DNA from 3 places in the Streptomyces sp. NPDC026500 genome. Region 1 is predicted to be linked to each of the others. Evidence: riboswitches for the same ligand, from Rfam matches in the RefSeq annotation. Region 1 holds a riboswitch; each other region holds the start of a gene.
What was found. Region 1 has a riboswitch for cyclic di-AMP ahead of ACZ4N5_RS31890 (C40 family peptidase). Riboswitches for the same ligand answer to the same signal wherever they lie in the genome.
Positions count from the first base shown of each region.

Region 2: it holds a riboswitch for cyclic di-AMP, as region 1 does, so the genes downstream of both, ACZ4N5_RS14040 (M23 family metallopeptidase) here and ACZ4N5_RS31890 (C40 family peptidase) in region 1, are expected to answer to the same signal.
Region 3: it holds a riboswitch for cyclic di-AMP, as region 1 does, so the genes downstream of both, ACZ4N5_RS00080 (M23 family metallopeptidase) here and ACZ4N5_RS31890 (C40 family peptidase) in region 1, are expected to answer to the same signal.

Region 1 covers NZ_JBVHQB010000021.1:85,101-89,742, reverse strand. Annotated here, with positions in the region: gene pcrA (DNA helicase PcrA) at 1-1,079, opposite strand, end outside; cyclic di-AMP (ydaO/yuaA leader) riboswitch at 1,717-1,870, shown strand; gene ACZ4N5_RS31890 (C40 family peptidase) at 1,879-3,063, shown strand; gene ACZ4N5_RS31885 (tellurite resistance/C4-dicarboxylate transporter family protein) at 3,230-4,210, shown strand; gene ACZ4N5_RS31880 (hypothetical protein) at 4,307-4,642, opposite strand, start outside.
Region 2 covers NZ_JBVHQB010000006.1:254,620-259,261, reverse strand. Annotated here, with positions in the region: gene ACZ4N5_RS14050 (M16 family metallopeptidase) at 190-1,545, shown strand; gene ACZ4N5_RS14045 (M16 family metallopeptidase) at 1,542-2,930, shown strand; cyclic di-AMP (ydaO/yuaA leader) riboswitch at 3,146-3,305, shown strand; gene ACZ4N5_RS14040 (M23 family metallopeptidase) at 3,318-4,082, shown strand; gene ACZ4N5_RS14035 (GntR family transcriptional regulator) at 4,279-4,642, shown strand, end outside.
Region 3 covers NZ_JBVHQB010000001.1:22,701-27,342, forward strand. Annotated here, with positions in the region: gene ACZ4N5_RS00070 (PrsW family intramembrane metalloprotease) at 1-509, shown strand, start outside; gene ACZ4N5_RS00075 (aldo/keto reductase) at 622-1,566, opposite strand; gene ACZ4N5_RS00080 (M23 family metallopeptidase) at 1,790-2,824, opposite strand; cyclic di-AMP (ydaO/yuaA leader) riboswitch at 2,837-2,993, opposite strand; gene ACZ4N5_RS00085 (PP2C family protein-serine/threonine phosphatase) at 3,299-4,396, opposite strand.

The DNA.
Region 1 (4,642 bases):
TGCTCCAGGAGGATCGTCGTCGCGTTCGGGTAGTCCTCCTCGAACTGGAGGATGTTGCGGATGGTCGCGCCGCGGAAGGCGTAGATCGACTGGTCCGCGTCACCCACGACGCACAGCTCGGCGGGGGGCAGGTCGAACTCGCTGGGCGGTACGTCCACGGGGTGCTCGGAGTTGCCCACGAGCTCCCGGACGAGCGCGTACTGCGCGTGGTTGGTGTCCTGGTACTCGTCGACCAGGACGTGCCGGAAGCGGCGGCGGTAGTGCTCGGCGACGTCCGGGAAGGCACGCAGCAGATTGACCGTGGTCATGATCAGGTCGTCGAAGTCGAGCGCGTTGGCCTCGCGCAGCCGCGACTGGTACATCGCGTACGCCTGGGCGAGGGTCTTCTCGAAGCCGTCGGTGGCCTGGGCCGCGAAGTCCTCCTCGTCGATCAGCTCGTTCTTCAGGTTCGAGATCTTGGCGCTGAACGACTTCGGCGGGAAACGCTTGGGGTCGAGGTCGAGATCACGGCAGACGAGCGCCATCAGACGCTTGGAGTCGGCGGCGTCGTAGATCGAGAACGACGAGGTGAATCCGAGCGTCTTGCTCTCGCGGCGGAGGATGCGGACACAGGCGCTGTGGAAGGTCATCACCCACATCGCGTTGGCGCGCGGGCCCACGAGCGCCTCGACGCGCTCCTTCATCTCGCCCGCGGCCTTGTTCGTGAAGGTGATCGCGAGGATCTGGCCGGGGTGGACATTGCGCTCGCCGAGCAGATGCGCGATCCGGTGGGTGAGCACCCGGGTCTTGCCGGAGCCGGCGCCGGCCACGATGAGCAGCGGCGAGGCGGAGTGCACCACGGCCGCGCGCTGGTTCTCGTTCAGTCCGTCCAGCAGGGCCGCCGGGTCCACGGCGGGGCGGGGCGCGCCGTCTCGGTAGTACGCGTCCCGGCTCGGCGGCATGTCGAACTTCCCGCCGAACAGATCGTCCGGAACCGGCTCCGGTACGTGATCGTCCTCGGGCGGCGGCGGGTGTTCGTCCTCGTGGGCCCCGGAGGGCTTGAGGTCCGCCAGGAAGCTGTCGTCAAAGAGGCTGCTCATCGCTCTCCGAGTCTAGGCCGCCCCACTGACAGCCCGCCGCCACCCCGAGAACTCGACCGGAACTCGTGACGCGAATCCCGGGCGGACGGGCGTCCGGCCACAACACCTCACCATCCGTGACCACACACCGCCGATCGGTCACCCCGGGCGAGGGATCGGACGGGCGGAGTCGGCATCGGCATCGGCGCCGCCATCGACGTCGATCGGCATCGACATCGACATCGGCCCGGAATCCGAACAGGCGACGGCACGTCGGCACGCCGGCAGCGATGCGCCACTCCCGAGCGAGCTGCCACCCCGTGCCCCGCGGGAGTCTCCGCCCCATGCCCACAGAAGCCGCTCAGAGCGGGAAGCCGTCGCCGCAGACGGGCGCCCCGCCGCCGCGAGAGCGGCGACGGGGCGGCGCGCCACCCCGCGAGGGAGCCGCGGCATGAAGGGCGCAGGTGCCCAATAGGGGCCGCATTGCGGATGGATCACCGCGAATGCATCACAGGAGACGGAGCACACGGGAATGGTCACGAAAATGTATCGGGCATATCGCACATCAACCTTCACACGGGCCACACCAGTTGGCTAGCGTGCCGGAAGGCCACTCGACCGCAACCGGCGAACCTCGCCGGGCCGGGCGGCCTCCGCCGAGTTCGGCACGCCCACGAGGCCGCCGGAGCCGGGGACCCACCGACCTTGGGGTGAATCGGTCCGACCGCCTTGTGCGCGGACCGTAGGGCAACCTTCCGGAACCACCCGCCCGAACCCGACAGCTAACTCGGTAGGCGGATGACGGAAGGAGTCGCCTCTCTTGGCGTCGCACCGCAAATGGCGTCCTACGGGTACGCGCATCGCAGGCATACGGACCCCGGCCCTCGCCACGGCGGCCCTCACCTCCGTGGCCCTGCTCTCCCAGACGGCGAACGCCGCCCCCTCGGCCGAGCCCAAACCCAGCATCGAAGAGGTCTCGAAGAAGGTCAACGACCTCTACCACCAGGCCGAGACGGCCACCGACAAGTACAACGCGACCAGGGAGAAGACCGCCAAGCAGCGGAAGCGCGTCGACACCCTGCTCGACGACGTCGCCCAGCGCACCGAGAAGCTCAACACCGCGCGCGAGGAGCTGGGTTCCTTCGCCGCGGCGCAGTACCGCACCGGGGCCGCGGCGCCCAGCACCGCGACACTGCTGCTCGCCGACAACCCGCAGGACTACTTCGACCAGACCCAGCTGATGAGCCGTCTGACGACCCGCCAGAAGGCGGCCGTGGACGACTACATCACGGAGCAGGCCGCCACCACCAAGAAGCGCGCGGAGGCCAGTCGGAGCCTGCAGTCGCTGACCGCCTCGCAGAACGCGCTCAGGACGTCCAAGGCCGCGGTGCAGCGCAAGCTCAGCGAGGCCCGCAGCCTGCTCTCGAAGCTCGACGCCGAGGAGAAGGCGCGGCTGGCGGCGATCGAGAAGAAGAAGCAGGAGCAGGCCACGGCCAAGGCGGCCGAGCTGGCACGGCAGCAGGCGGCCGCCGAGAAGGCCGCCCAGCAGCAGTCGTCGGGCACGACGACCGGATCGACGACCGGATCGACGACCGGTTCGACTGCCGGATCCGCGACGGGATCGACGGCCACGGACTCCTCGTACGCGACGAAGGCGGCCAAGGCGCTCTCCTTCGCCCGCGCGCAGATCGGCAAGCCGTACGTCTGGGGCGCCACCGGCCCGGACTCGTACGACTGCTCGGGCCTGACCCAGGCCGCCTGGAGGGCCGCCGGCGTCAGCCTTCCGCGCGTCACCTACGACCAGGTGAACGCGGGGACGACGGTCTCCCTCGCTGACGCCCAGCCCGGTGACCTGGTCTTCTTCTACAGCGACATCAGCCACGTCGGCCTCTACATCGGCAACGGCATGATGATCCACGCACCGAAGCCGGGAGCGTACGTCCGCGAGGAATCGATCTACTACGACGGCACCTCGGCGATCCACAGCGTGGTGCGCCCGGCGTAGACCGGGGCGCGAGCGCCCTTCGCGAGGCACGCGCGCGTGGAGCGGCTGAAGCCCCACGCGCGCGTGCCCCGCATTTCGTACCCCCCGCACGCGTGCCCGGTGTTTTCGTGCGCCCCACGCGCGTGCCCCGCCGGCAACCGGTGCGGAGATCCCTAGCATCGGGCGCATGCCAGACACACCGGACATGCCGGACACCGCTTCGTTCCGCGCCTGGTGGGCGGGGCGGTCGCCCGCCGCCGGGACCGCCGTCATGGCCACCGGCATCATCTCGATCGGGCTGCACCTGACCGGCTACGAGACCCTCTCCCGGATCGCGCTGGTCCTCGCGTCGCTCGCCTGGCTCGGGCTCGCCGCGGACTTCCTCGTCCGGCTGGTGGGCGACCGGGAGCAATGGATGCGGCAGGCCGGCACGCCGGCCGGGCTCAACGCGGTCGCGGCGACCACCGTGCTCGGCACCCGGATCTCCGAACTGGGGTGGCAGGGCCTCGCCGAGGCCCTGCTCGCACTGTCGGCGGCGCTCTGGCCGATCCTGCTCGTCGCCGTCGTACGGCACTGGCGGCGCCGTATGGCGGGAGAGGTGTTCCTCGTCTGCGTGGCCACGCAGGGGCTCTCGGTCCTCGGCTCGACGATCGCCGGCGCCGTGGGCTCGGACTGGCTGGCGCACGCCGCGATGGTGCTGTTCTGGCTGGGGATCGTGCTCTACGGGGTGTCGTTCGGGCACTTCGACCTGTGGGAGGTGAAGCGGGGTGCCGGGGACCACTGGGTGGCGGGCGGCGCGCTCGCGATCTCGGCGCTGGCCGGGGCGGGACTCGTCGCCGCGCACCACGTGAACATCTACCTGTGGAACAACGACGACCAGGGCGTCCTGCGCGCCGCGACCGGCACACTGCTCGTGCTCGACCTCACCTGTTACTGCGTGCTGCTCGTCACGGAGGCGGTGTGGCCGCGCCCGCGGTACGACGCACGGCGCTGGGCGACCGTCTTCCCGATGGGGATGACCGCGGTGGCCACCCTCTCGGTCGCGGCCGCCCTCGACGTCTTCTGGCTCAAGGGGCCGGGGCAGGTCCTGCTGTGGATCGCGGTGGCGGTATGGCTCGCGATCGCCACGGGCGCCGCCCTCGCCGTCAGGTCCGCGGCGCGGAGGTGACGGCGCCGCTCAAGCGCCTCACGGAGGCGAGGGGCCGCTCAAGCCCGCCGTACGGAGGCGAGCCGGTCAAGCCCCGCGCGCGGGTGAAGACGCCGGTCAGGTCCACAGGACGGCGATGAAGATGTTCGTGACGGTCAGCAGGCCGACCAGACCGAAGAGGCGCTTGTCCACCGTCTCCTCGTCCCGCTTCACATAGACGAGCCCGAGGATCACGATCAGCAGGGCCAGCTTCACACCGATCTTGACGGTGTTGACCGTGTTGCCGTCGGCCTGGTTGAGCCCGACCAGTGCGACACCGGTGACCAGCATGGTCAGCGCACCGTGCAGCATCGCGGGGACGAAGCGGGCCGTGCCCTGGCCCATCGCCTTCATCTGGGTGAAGAAGCCGCCGAGGAGCGCGGCGATGCCGATGATGTGCAGGCCGACGAAGAG
Region 2 (4,642 bases), on a different contig from region 1:
GTACCCGGCGGCCCGCGAACGTATCCGCGGTGGTTCCCGGAGGGTTCCCCGGGGTGTGTCAGGGACACGCGTAAGTCTCGCTCTCGGCGTACGAGGTGCGGGAACTTCGCCAGCCGTCCGCGCGCTTGCATACAGTGGCAGGACCGACAGGAATGACGCAGTTCCGCGATCGAAGGGACGTACATGCCCATGGGTCACACGGCCACAGCTGAGGCAGGCTCCGGCGGCCTGACAGCGACCGAGCACCGCCTGGCCAACGGCCTGCGCGTGGTGCTCTCCGAGGACCATCTGACCCCGGTCGCCGCGGTGTGCCTCTGGTACGACGTCGGCTCGCGCCACGAGGTCAAGGGCCGGACCGGACTCGCCCACCTCTTCGAGCACCTGATGTTCCAGGGCTCCAAGCAGGTCCACGGCAACGGTCACTTCGAACTCGTCCAGGGTGCCGGCGGCTCGCTCAACGGCACGACGAGTTTCGAGCGCACCAACTACTTCGAGACCATGCCCACCCACCAGCTGGAGCTCGCCCTCTGGCTGGAGGCCGACCGCATGGGCTCGCTGCTCGCGGCTCTGGACGACGAGTCCATGGAGAACCAGCGCGACGTCGTCAAGAACGAGCGCCGGCAGCGTTACGACAACGTCCCGTACGGCACCGCGTTCGAGAAGCTCACCGCGTTCTCGTACCCCGAGGGCCACCCGTACCACCACACCCCGATCGGGTCGATGGCCGACCTGGACGCGGCCACCCTGGAGGACGCCCGAGCGTTCTTCCGCACCAACTACGCGCCCAACAACGCGGTCCTGTCGGTCGTCGGCGACATCGACCCGGAGCAGACGCTCGTCTGGGTCGAGAAGTACTTCGGCTCCATCCCCGGGCACGACGGCAAGGCCGCTCCGCGGGACGGCTCGCTGCCCGACATCATCGGCGAGCAGCTGCGCGAGGTCGTCGAGGAGGACGTCCCGGCGCGCGCCCTGATGGCCGCCTACCGGCTCCCGGAGGACGGCACGCGCGCGTGCGACGCGGCCGACCTGGCGCTCACCGTCCTCGGCGGCGGCGAGTCCTCACGGCTGTACAACCGGCTCGTACGCCGTGACCGCACCGCCGTCGCGGCCGGGTTCGGCCTGCTGCGGCTCGCCGGAGCGCCCTCCCTGGGATGGCTGGACGTGAAGACGTCCGGCGACGTCGAGGTCCCGGTGATCGAGGCCGCCGTCGACGAGGAGCTCGCCCGGTTCGCCGAGGAGGGCCCGACAGCCGAGGAAATGGAGCGCGCGCAGGCCCAGTTGGAGCGCGAGTGGCTCGACCGGCTCGGCACCGTCGCTGGCCGCGCCGACGAACTGTGCCGGTACGCCGTCCTGTTCGGCGACCCGCAGCTCGCCCTGACCGCCGTGCAGCGCGTCCTCGACGTCACGGCGGAGGAGGTCCAGGAGGCCGCCAAGGCCCGCCTGCGCCCCGACAACCGCGCGGTGCTCGTCTACGAGCCGACCACCGCCGAAGCCACCGACGCGGCTGACTCCGCCGACGAGACCGACGAGGAGGCGGCGAAGTGACCGAGCTCGCCACCATGGACTTCCACCCGCAGCCCCAGGCCGGCCGGCCCAAGCCGTGGGCGTTTCCCGCCCCCCAGCGCGGCACCCTGGACAACGGTCTGACCGTGCTCCGCTGCCATCGCCCCGGCCAGCAGGTCGTCGCCGTCGAGGTCATCCTCGCCGCGCCGCTGGAGGCCGAGCCCGCGGGCCTGGACGGCATCGCCACGATCATGGCGCGCGCCTTCTCCGAGGGCACCGACAAGCACTCGGCCGAGGACTTCGCCGCCGAACTGGAGCGCTGCGGCGCCACACTCGACGCGCACGCCGACCACCCCGGTGTACGCCTGTCCCTCGAAGTCCCGGTCTCGCGCCTGGCCAAGGCGCTGGGCCTGCTCTCCGACGCGCTGCGGGCCCCCGCGTTCGCGGACAGCGAGGTCGAGCGGCTGGTGCGCAACCGGCTGGACGAGATCCCGCACGAGACGGCCAATCCCGCCCGTCGTGCCGCCAAGGAGCTCTCCAAGGAGCTGTTCCCGGCGAGCGCGCGCATGTCGCGCCCGCGCCAGGGCACCGAGGAGACCGTCCAGAAGATCGACTCCGTGGCCGTACGCGCCTTCTACGACAGGCACGTACGCCCCGCGACGGCCACCGCCGTCGTCGTCGGTGACCTGACCGGTGTCGACCTCGACGAGCTGCTCGGCGACACGCTGGGCTCCTGGACGGGTTCGTCCGCCGAGCCGCGTCCCGTGCCGCCGGTGAGCGCCGACGACACCGGCCGCGTGATCATCGTCGACCGCCCCGGCGCCGTCCAGACGCAGCTGCTCATCGGCCGGGTCGGCGCCGACCGGCACGACCGCGTGTGGCCCGCCCAGGTGCTCGGCACCTACTGCCTCGGCGGCACCCTCACCTCACGTCTCGACCGCGTCCTGCGCGAGGAGAAGGGCTACACCTACGGCGTACGGGCGTTCGGCCAGGTCCTGCGCTCCGCGCCGGACGGCACCGGTGTCGCGATGCTCGCCATCAGCGGCTCGGTGGACACCCCGAACACCGGTCCGGCCCTCGACGACCTGTGGAAGGTGCTGCGCACCCTCGCGGCCGAGGGGCTGACCGACACGGAGCGCGACGTCGCCGTGCAGAACCTGGTGGGTGTCGCGCCCCTCAAGTTCGAGACGGCGGCAGCCGTGGCGAGCACGCTCGCGGACCAGGTCGAGCAGTACCTGCCGGACGACTACCAGGCGACGCTCTATCAGCAACTGGCCGCCACCGGCACGGTGGAGGCCACCGCGGCCGCGGTGAGCGCCTTCCCGATGGACCGTCTGGTGACCGTCCTGGTGGGCGACGCCGCGACGATCGAGGAGCCGGTCAAGGCCCTCGGAATCGGTGAAGTCAGCGTGGTGGCCGCCGAGTAGGGCCCGTGCGACCGAGGAGGGCCCTGGTGACTGAAGAGTCGTCAGGGCTCTCTTTTTCCCGCATGCGGTCCCCAAGATGTCCGTATTCGTGCGGGAGTTGCCCTTCTGCCCTGTGGGATGCGTTACAAAAATCGTGATCCGTTTGTTGTTCGAATGACACCACGTTTAGCGTCGGTCCGGCTGTTCGCCACGCACTGCGCCGCGCCCGCGGCACCGGACAGTCATCGCCGAGTCCCCTATGGCGCGAGTCAGGGGAGCCGGGGACCCACACGTAGTCCCTGGGGTGAATCGGACGCCCTCCCCGGAGGGGGTCCGTAGGAGACCTTCCTGCTCCGAACCCGTCAGCTAACCCGGTAGGCGAGAGGGAAGGAAAGGATCAGCCCCTACATGGCGTTCACCTGTGGCACCGGCAAGCATCGTCGTCCGAGCCGGGTGCACAGCACCACCACGACCGCCGTCGGGGTCGCGGCGCTCACCACCACCGGTGTGATCGGAACCCTGGCCGCCCCCGCGTTCGCGGCGGAAGCCTCCGTCGAGCAGACCGGGCTGACCCAGGCCGTCACCCTCGGCGACTCGGTCGCCGACCAGATCGACGCCCAGGCCTTCGCCCAGCAGCGTGCCGCCGACGAGGCCGCCGCGCGGAAGCAGGCCGAGCAGACCGCGCGCAAGCACGCCGCGGAGCAGGCCGCGAAGTCCCGCGAGGCCAAGGAGCGCGCCGCCCGTGAGGCCGAGCGCAAGCGCCTGAACACGTTCGTCATCCCGATCACCGGTTCGTACATCTCCACCGGCTACCAGGCCAGCAGCAGCCTCTGGTCCTCCGGCAGCCACACCGGCGTCGACTTCCACGCCGCGTACGGCACCTCGGTCCACGCCGTGGGCTCCGGCACCGTCGTCACGGCCGGCTGGGGCGGCGCCTACGGCAATCAAATAGTGATCAAGATGCACGACGGGACGTACACCATGTACGGCCACCTGTCGTCCATCGGTGTGTCCGTGGGGCAGACGGTCACTCCGGGGCAGCAGATCGGCCTCTCCGGGGACACCGGCAACACCACCGGACCGCACCTTCACTTCGAGGCCCGTACGACCGCGGAGTACGGCTCGGACATCGACCCGGTCGCGTACCTGCGCTCGCACGGAGTCAACGTCTGACGACCGCTTCGCGGCTTCTTCACCGCTTTTGATGCCCCGGCTCAACGAGCCGGGGCATCATCGTTTCCGGAGGCCCTCTGTCCAAAAAATATCCATGGATTCAGGCCCGCCATCGGAAATTCAGGCTTCCTGCAATAGAGTCACTGAACAAGCGTCAATCGATGGCGTTTCGCGGGGATTAAAGCGGAGGTCGGTCATGCGTATTCCGGCGCACTCGGTATGCACGGCGATCCGTGACGACATCGTCGCGGGTGTCTACGAGCGCGGCGGCCGGCTCACCGAGGAACTGCTCGCGCGGCGCTACGGCGTCTCGCGCGTCCCCGTGCGCGAGGCTCTGCGCACCCTGGAGGCCGAGGGCTTCGTGGTCACCCGCCGGCACGCGGGCGCGTGCGTCGCGGAACCCAGCGAGCAGGAGGCCGCGGACCTCCTGGAGATGCGCATGCTGCTGGAACCGCTGGGCGCCGCGAGGGCCGCCCAGCGGCGTACGGAGGCCCACCTCAAGGTGCTGCGAGGCCTCGTCAGGCTGGGGCAGGAGCGTTCCAGGAGAGGCCACAGCGAGG
Region 3 (4,642 bases), on a different contig from region 1:
TCATGGTGCCCGCGTTCGGGCTGCTGACCTGGCTGGTCGTCTGGACCCGGCAGCGCGAGCTGCACACCGTGCGCACGGAGCTGCCCGCGTACACCGTCGCCGGGTGGCTGGGCGCGACCGAGCCGTGGGCCCTCGGCTCGATGCGGGCACGGCGGCTCGCCCGCGAGTACGCCGGTCACCACTTCGGGAAGACCGCGGCACGCTCGGTGGCGGAGTACGAGGCGTACGCGACCTCGCTCGCGTTCCTGCGCCACCGGGGCCGCCGGGGCCGAGCCGGCGCCGATTTCGTCGTACGGGAGCGCGAGTTGCTCGACGAGCTGTGGCGCCGCCGGGAGATCGCCCGCCCGGCCCTCGCCTACGCGGCCCGCGCGACGACACCGCTGCCCGCGCCACCGCCCTGGCCGGCCCATGGATACGGGTACGCCGCCCCGCCCGCGCAGCCCTACGGACCACCGGCACAGGCGTCGGCGCCGGCTCCGTATCCCGCGTACAACCCGTACCGCACATAGGCGCGGAACAGCCCTGGCACGCCCGGAATCCGTCACCCCGGGAACACGACGCTCCCGGCACGCGGCACAACCGGTCGACACCGGCGGTGCCGCGCCGACGCTCGGCCCCTGCTTACGCCGAGGCCTTCGACAACAGCGTCAGTTCCTCGTCCGTCAGCACCAGGTCCGCGACCCCCAGCAGCGCCGGAAGCTGCTCCACCGTGCGCGCGGAGGCGATCGGCGCGGCGACCGTCGGCTGTGCGGCCAGCCAGGCGAGGGCGACCGTCGGCACCGCGACGCCGTGGGCCCCGGCGATCTCGTCGAGGGCGGCGAGGACCCGCGGCCCGCGTTCCGTGCCGAGGTGCTTGGCCGCGCCCGCCGCCCGGGGCGAGTCGACGGTCGTTCCCGGGCGGTACTTGCCGGTGAGGAAACCGGCGGCGAGTCCGAAGTAGGGGACGGCGGCCAGACCGGCCCGGGAGGCGACGTCCCGCAGGGCGCCCTCGTAGGTGTCGCGCGAGACCAGGTTGTACTGCGGCTGGAGCGCGACGTAGCGCGCGAGGCCCTCGCGGTCGGAGAACTCCAGGGACTCCCGGAGCCGCTCCGGCGAGATGTTGGAGGCGGCGATGTGCCGCACCTTGCCGGCCCTCACCAGTTCGTCGAGGGCGCCGATGATCTCGTCGACCGGCACCTCCGGCTTGTCGAAGTGCGTGTAGTAGAGGTCGATGTGGTCGGTGCCCAGACGGCGCAGCGACGCGTCGGCCGCGGCCTTGATGTTGGCACCGGACAGCCCGGGGTACGCGGGGTGCTGGCTGACCTTGGTGGCGACCACGATCTCCGCACGGTTGCCGCGGGTCTTCAGCCACTTGCCGATGATGGTCTCGGACTCGCCGCCCTCGTTGCCCTCGACCCACGCCGAGTAGGAGTCGGCGGTGTCGAGGAAGTTGCCGCCGGCGGCCGCGTAGGCGTCGAGCACGGCGAAGGACCGGGTCTCGTCGGCCGTCCAGCCGAAGACGTTGCCGCCGAGGGAGAGCGGGAAGACCTCGAGGTCGGACGAACCGAGCTTGCGAAGAGAAGTCATGTACGACGTCAACACCCGTGCCGGATGCATGTATTCCGCGCTCACTCCGGACGGGCCGGTGCGCGCAGGCGTCCGTATCCGCCTGACCGGCGGTCCTGACGTCGGGGGGGATGACGTCAGGGCCGCCGGAGATCGGGGAGGACATGCGTACGGCACGCGTCAGGGGTCACACCCGCCCGCGTCGGACGCCGTACGGCTCGTACGGCTCAGGAGCCCGTACGGATCAGGGGTTGAGGCCCTTGCTCTGGAGCCACGCCATCGGGTCGATGCCGGTGGCGGCGCCGCCGGGGTGCACTTCGAGGTGCAGGTGCGGCCCGGTGACGTTGCCCGTCGCGCCCACGCGTCCGATGACATCACCCGTGGCGACCTTCTGGCCCACGCTGACGCTGATCGACGACTGGTGGCAGAACCACAGCTCCGTACCGTCGTCGAGGGTGAGGATCGTGCGGTAGCCGTACGAACCCGCCCAGCCGGCCTCGGTGATGGTGCCGCTGTGGATCGCCTTGATGAGCGTGCCGGTGGGCGCCGCGAAGTCGAGGCCGGTGTGGTAGCCGGAGGACCACATGGAGCCGGCCTCGCCGAAGCGCGAGGTCAGGGTGTACGAGGAGGTCGGCAGCGAGTAGCTCTTGGCGAGCTCGGCGAGTCGCTCGGTCTCGGCCTTCGCCTTGGCCTCCTCCTCCGCCTTCTGCTTCGCGGCGGCGGCCTTGGCCTCCGCGTCGTCCTGTTGCTTGGCGGCGAGCGCGACGGCCTTCTTCGCGGCGGCGGCCTGGGCTGCCTGCTGCGTGGCGGTGTCGGCCTGGTTCTGCTGCGACTGGGCCTGCTGCATGATGCGGGAGCGCAGCGCCTCACCCGCGTCCGTGGCACCCTGCGCCGCGTCGGCGCTGGTCAGACCGGCATTGGTGAGCGGAGTCGTGGAGCCCTTGGGGGCGCTGGATCCACCGTCCGATATCAGGGCCTTGGCGGACTGGGTGACCGACGACAGGTCGGGCAGCGAGATCGAGACGGGCGGCTTGCCCGGCGCGGCGCTGGCGATGCCACCCGCGCCGACGGCGGCTATGACGCCTACGCCGAGAACCGTGGAGCTGCGGGCGAGTCCTCCGCCGCGCTGCTTGCCCGTGCGGTGCCGGCCGCGGACGGGAAGAACGGAATCCTCGGTGGGGTTCCACTCCTCCCAGGGGCCCTCGTCCTTGCCGTAGCCGAAGGTATGTGTGTCATTCGGCGCGAACGAGGTCGGCTGAGCGGGCCGGTCGGATGCCACGTGGGCGCACTCCTTTGCTTCCTTGCCGCCTACCGGGTTAGCTGACGGGTTCGGAGCAGGAAGGTCTCCTACGCGCGTATAGCCACCGTGTTCCCACGGCGGAATACGCTCGATTCACCCCAAGTTGATGGTTCCCCGGTTCCCTTGCGGGATTCGGCACGTGCGCACGGAGCCACCTCTTGTGACGGCTGTAACGACCGCGCTGCGTTATCGAACGTTAATAGACTCAGGCACCGAATTCCAAGCTGTTCGGGCTGATCATTAACGGCTTTTGGCCTGGACTTTGAGGTCATGAGCGGTGAAAAACGGGCGAGTTGACCCTATCCCGTCGACACGGATTCCCTTGACGGTATGTCAGATGTTATGCGGAGGGGAACGGTCCGATCACCGTTCGTGACCATGCCTGAAATGGCCGTACGTGTGGCACGCGAAGGACCTCCCGAGCTCTGCGGAGATCCCCTCAGCGAGCACCCGTCAAAAGCGCCGGACGGCGAGCAGCGCCATGTCGTCCGTCAAAGCGCCGCCCGTATGCCGGCGGACCGCCTCGGAGAGGGCGGTCAACAGCGCGTCGGGGCCGGGAAAGACCCGTCCGGCCAGCCACGCGGCCGGATCGTAGAACGTCCCGCGTGAATCGCGGGCCTCGGACAGCCCGTCCGTGTGCAGGAGCAGCATCGCCCCGCGCGCAAAGCGGCTCTGTACCGCCCGGTCGGGCCAGGTTCCCAGCTCGCTCATCCCGAGCGGCAGCGCGAAGGGCTCGGCGCCGAGCGTGACGAGCGTGCCGTCGGGATGCAGGAGCAGGGGCGGCGGATGGCCGCGGTTGACGATGCGGACGACGTCCTCGTCGCGCGGGATCTCCGCGAGGACGGCGGTGGTGAACTCCTCGAACGCGTCAGGGCTCTCGTGCAGGGTGCCCGGGCGCGTCAGCGCCCGCTCCAGGCGCCGTGCGACCGCCTCCAGTGTCGGCTCCTGCTCGGCCGCCTCCCGGAACGCGCCGACCACCACGGCGACGGCGGCCACCGCGGTCATCCCCTTCCCCCGTACGTCCCCGACGACCAGCCGCACGCCGTACGGGGAGTCCTGCACCGCGTACAGGTCACCGCCGATGAACGCGTCCTCCTGAGCCGCCTCGTAGCGGGCCGCGACATCGAGGCCGTCGATCCGCTCCGCGGGCTCGGGCAGCACGGCGCGCTGCGCGAACTCGGCGATCTCCCGGACGGAGGCGAGCCGTTCGTCACCGCGCCGGACGACGATGTTGAGGAGGACGGCGAGAATGGCGGCCGTCGCCACGGTGACCGTCTCGGTGACCGCGTCGACCTGAAGGACGATGCCGAGCAGAGAGTGGACCAGGAACACCGCGCCGACGGCGCCGACGCCGGCGAGGACGGTGCCACGCAGCGAGTAGAGGGGCGCGGCGACCAGGGGTGCGGCCGTGAAGAGGGGGGCCGCGGTGTAGTCACCCGGGGTGAAGTAGTCGTAGAAGATCCCGGCGACGACGAGCAGCGCGGGCAGGGTCCGGACGAAGGCGCGCGCGAAGGAGATCCTGCGGGAACCCGCTGCCGCCGGAGCGGGCAACGGGGCGTTCCTGGGCCCGCGGCCGCCGGACGACGGCCCGTCGGCCCGGTCATGGAGTTCTCCGGTCCGCTGCTCACCTCCTGGCTGCCCCACCCGTCCAGAAGACCCGGAGCTCCGACGGCGGGCGACCGGTGTGGCCCGACCGGGGGATGCCGCCGACTGCCGGAGGGAACCTCCCGGGAGAAGGGGCTGAGAGAAGGACCCAGCAGAAAGGGCCGGGTGGGAGGACGATCCCGGGAGAGAACC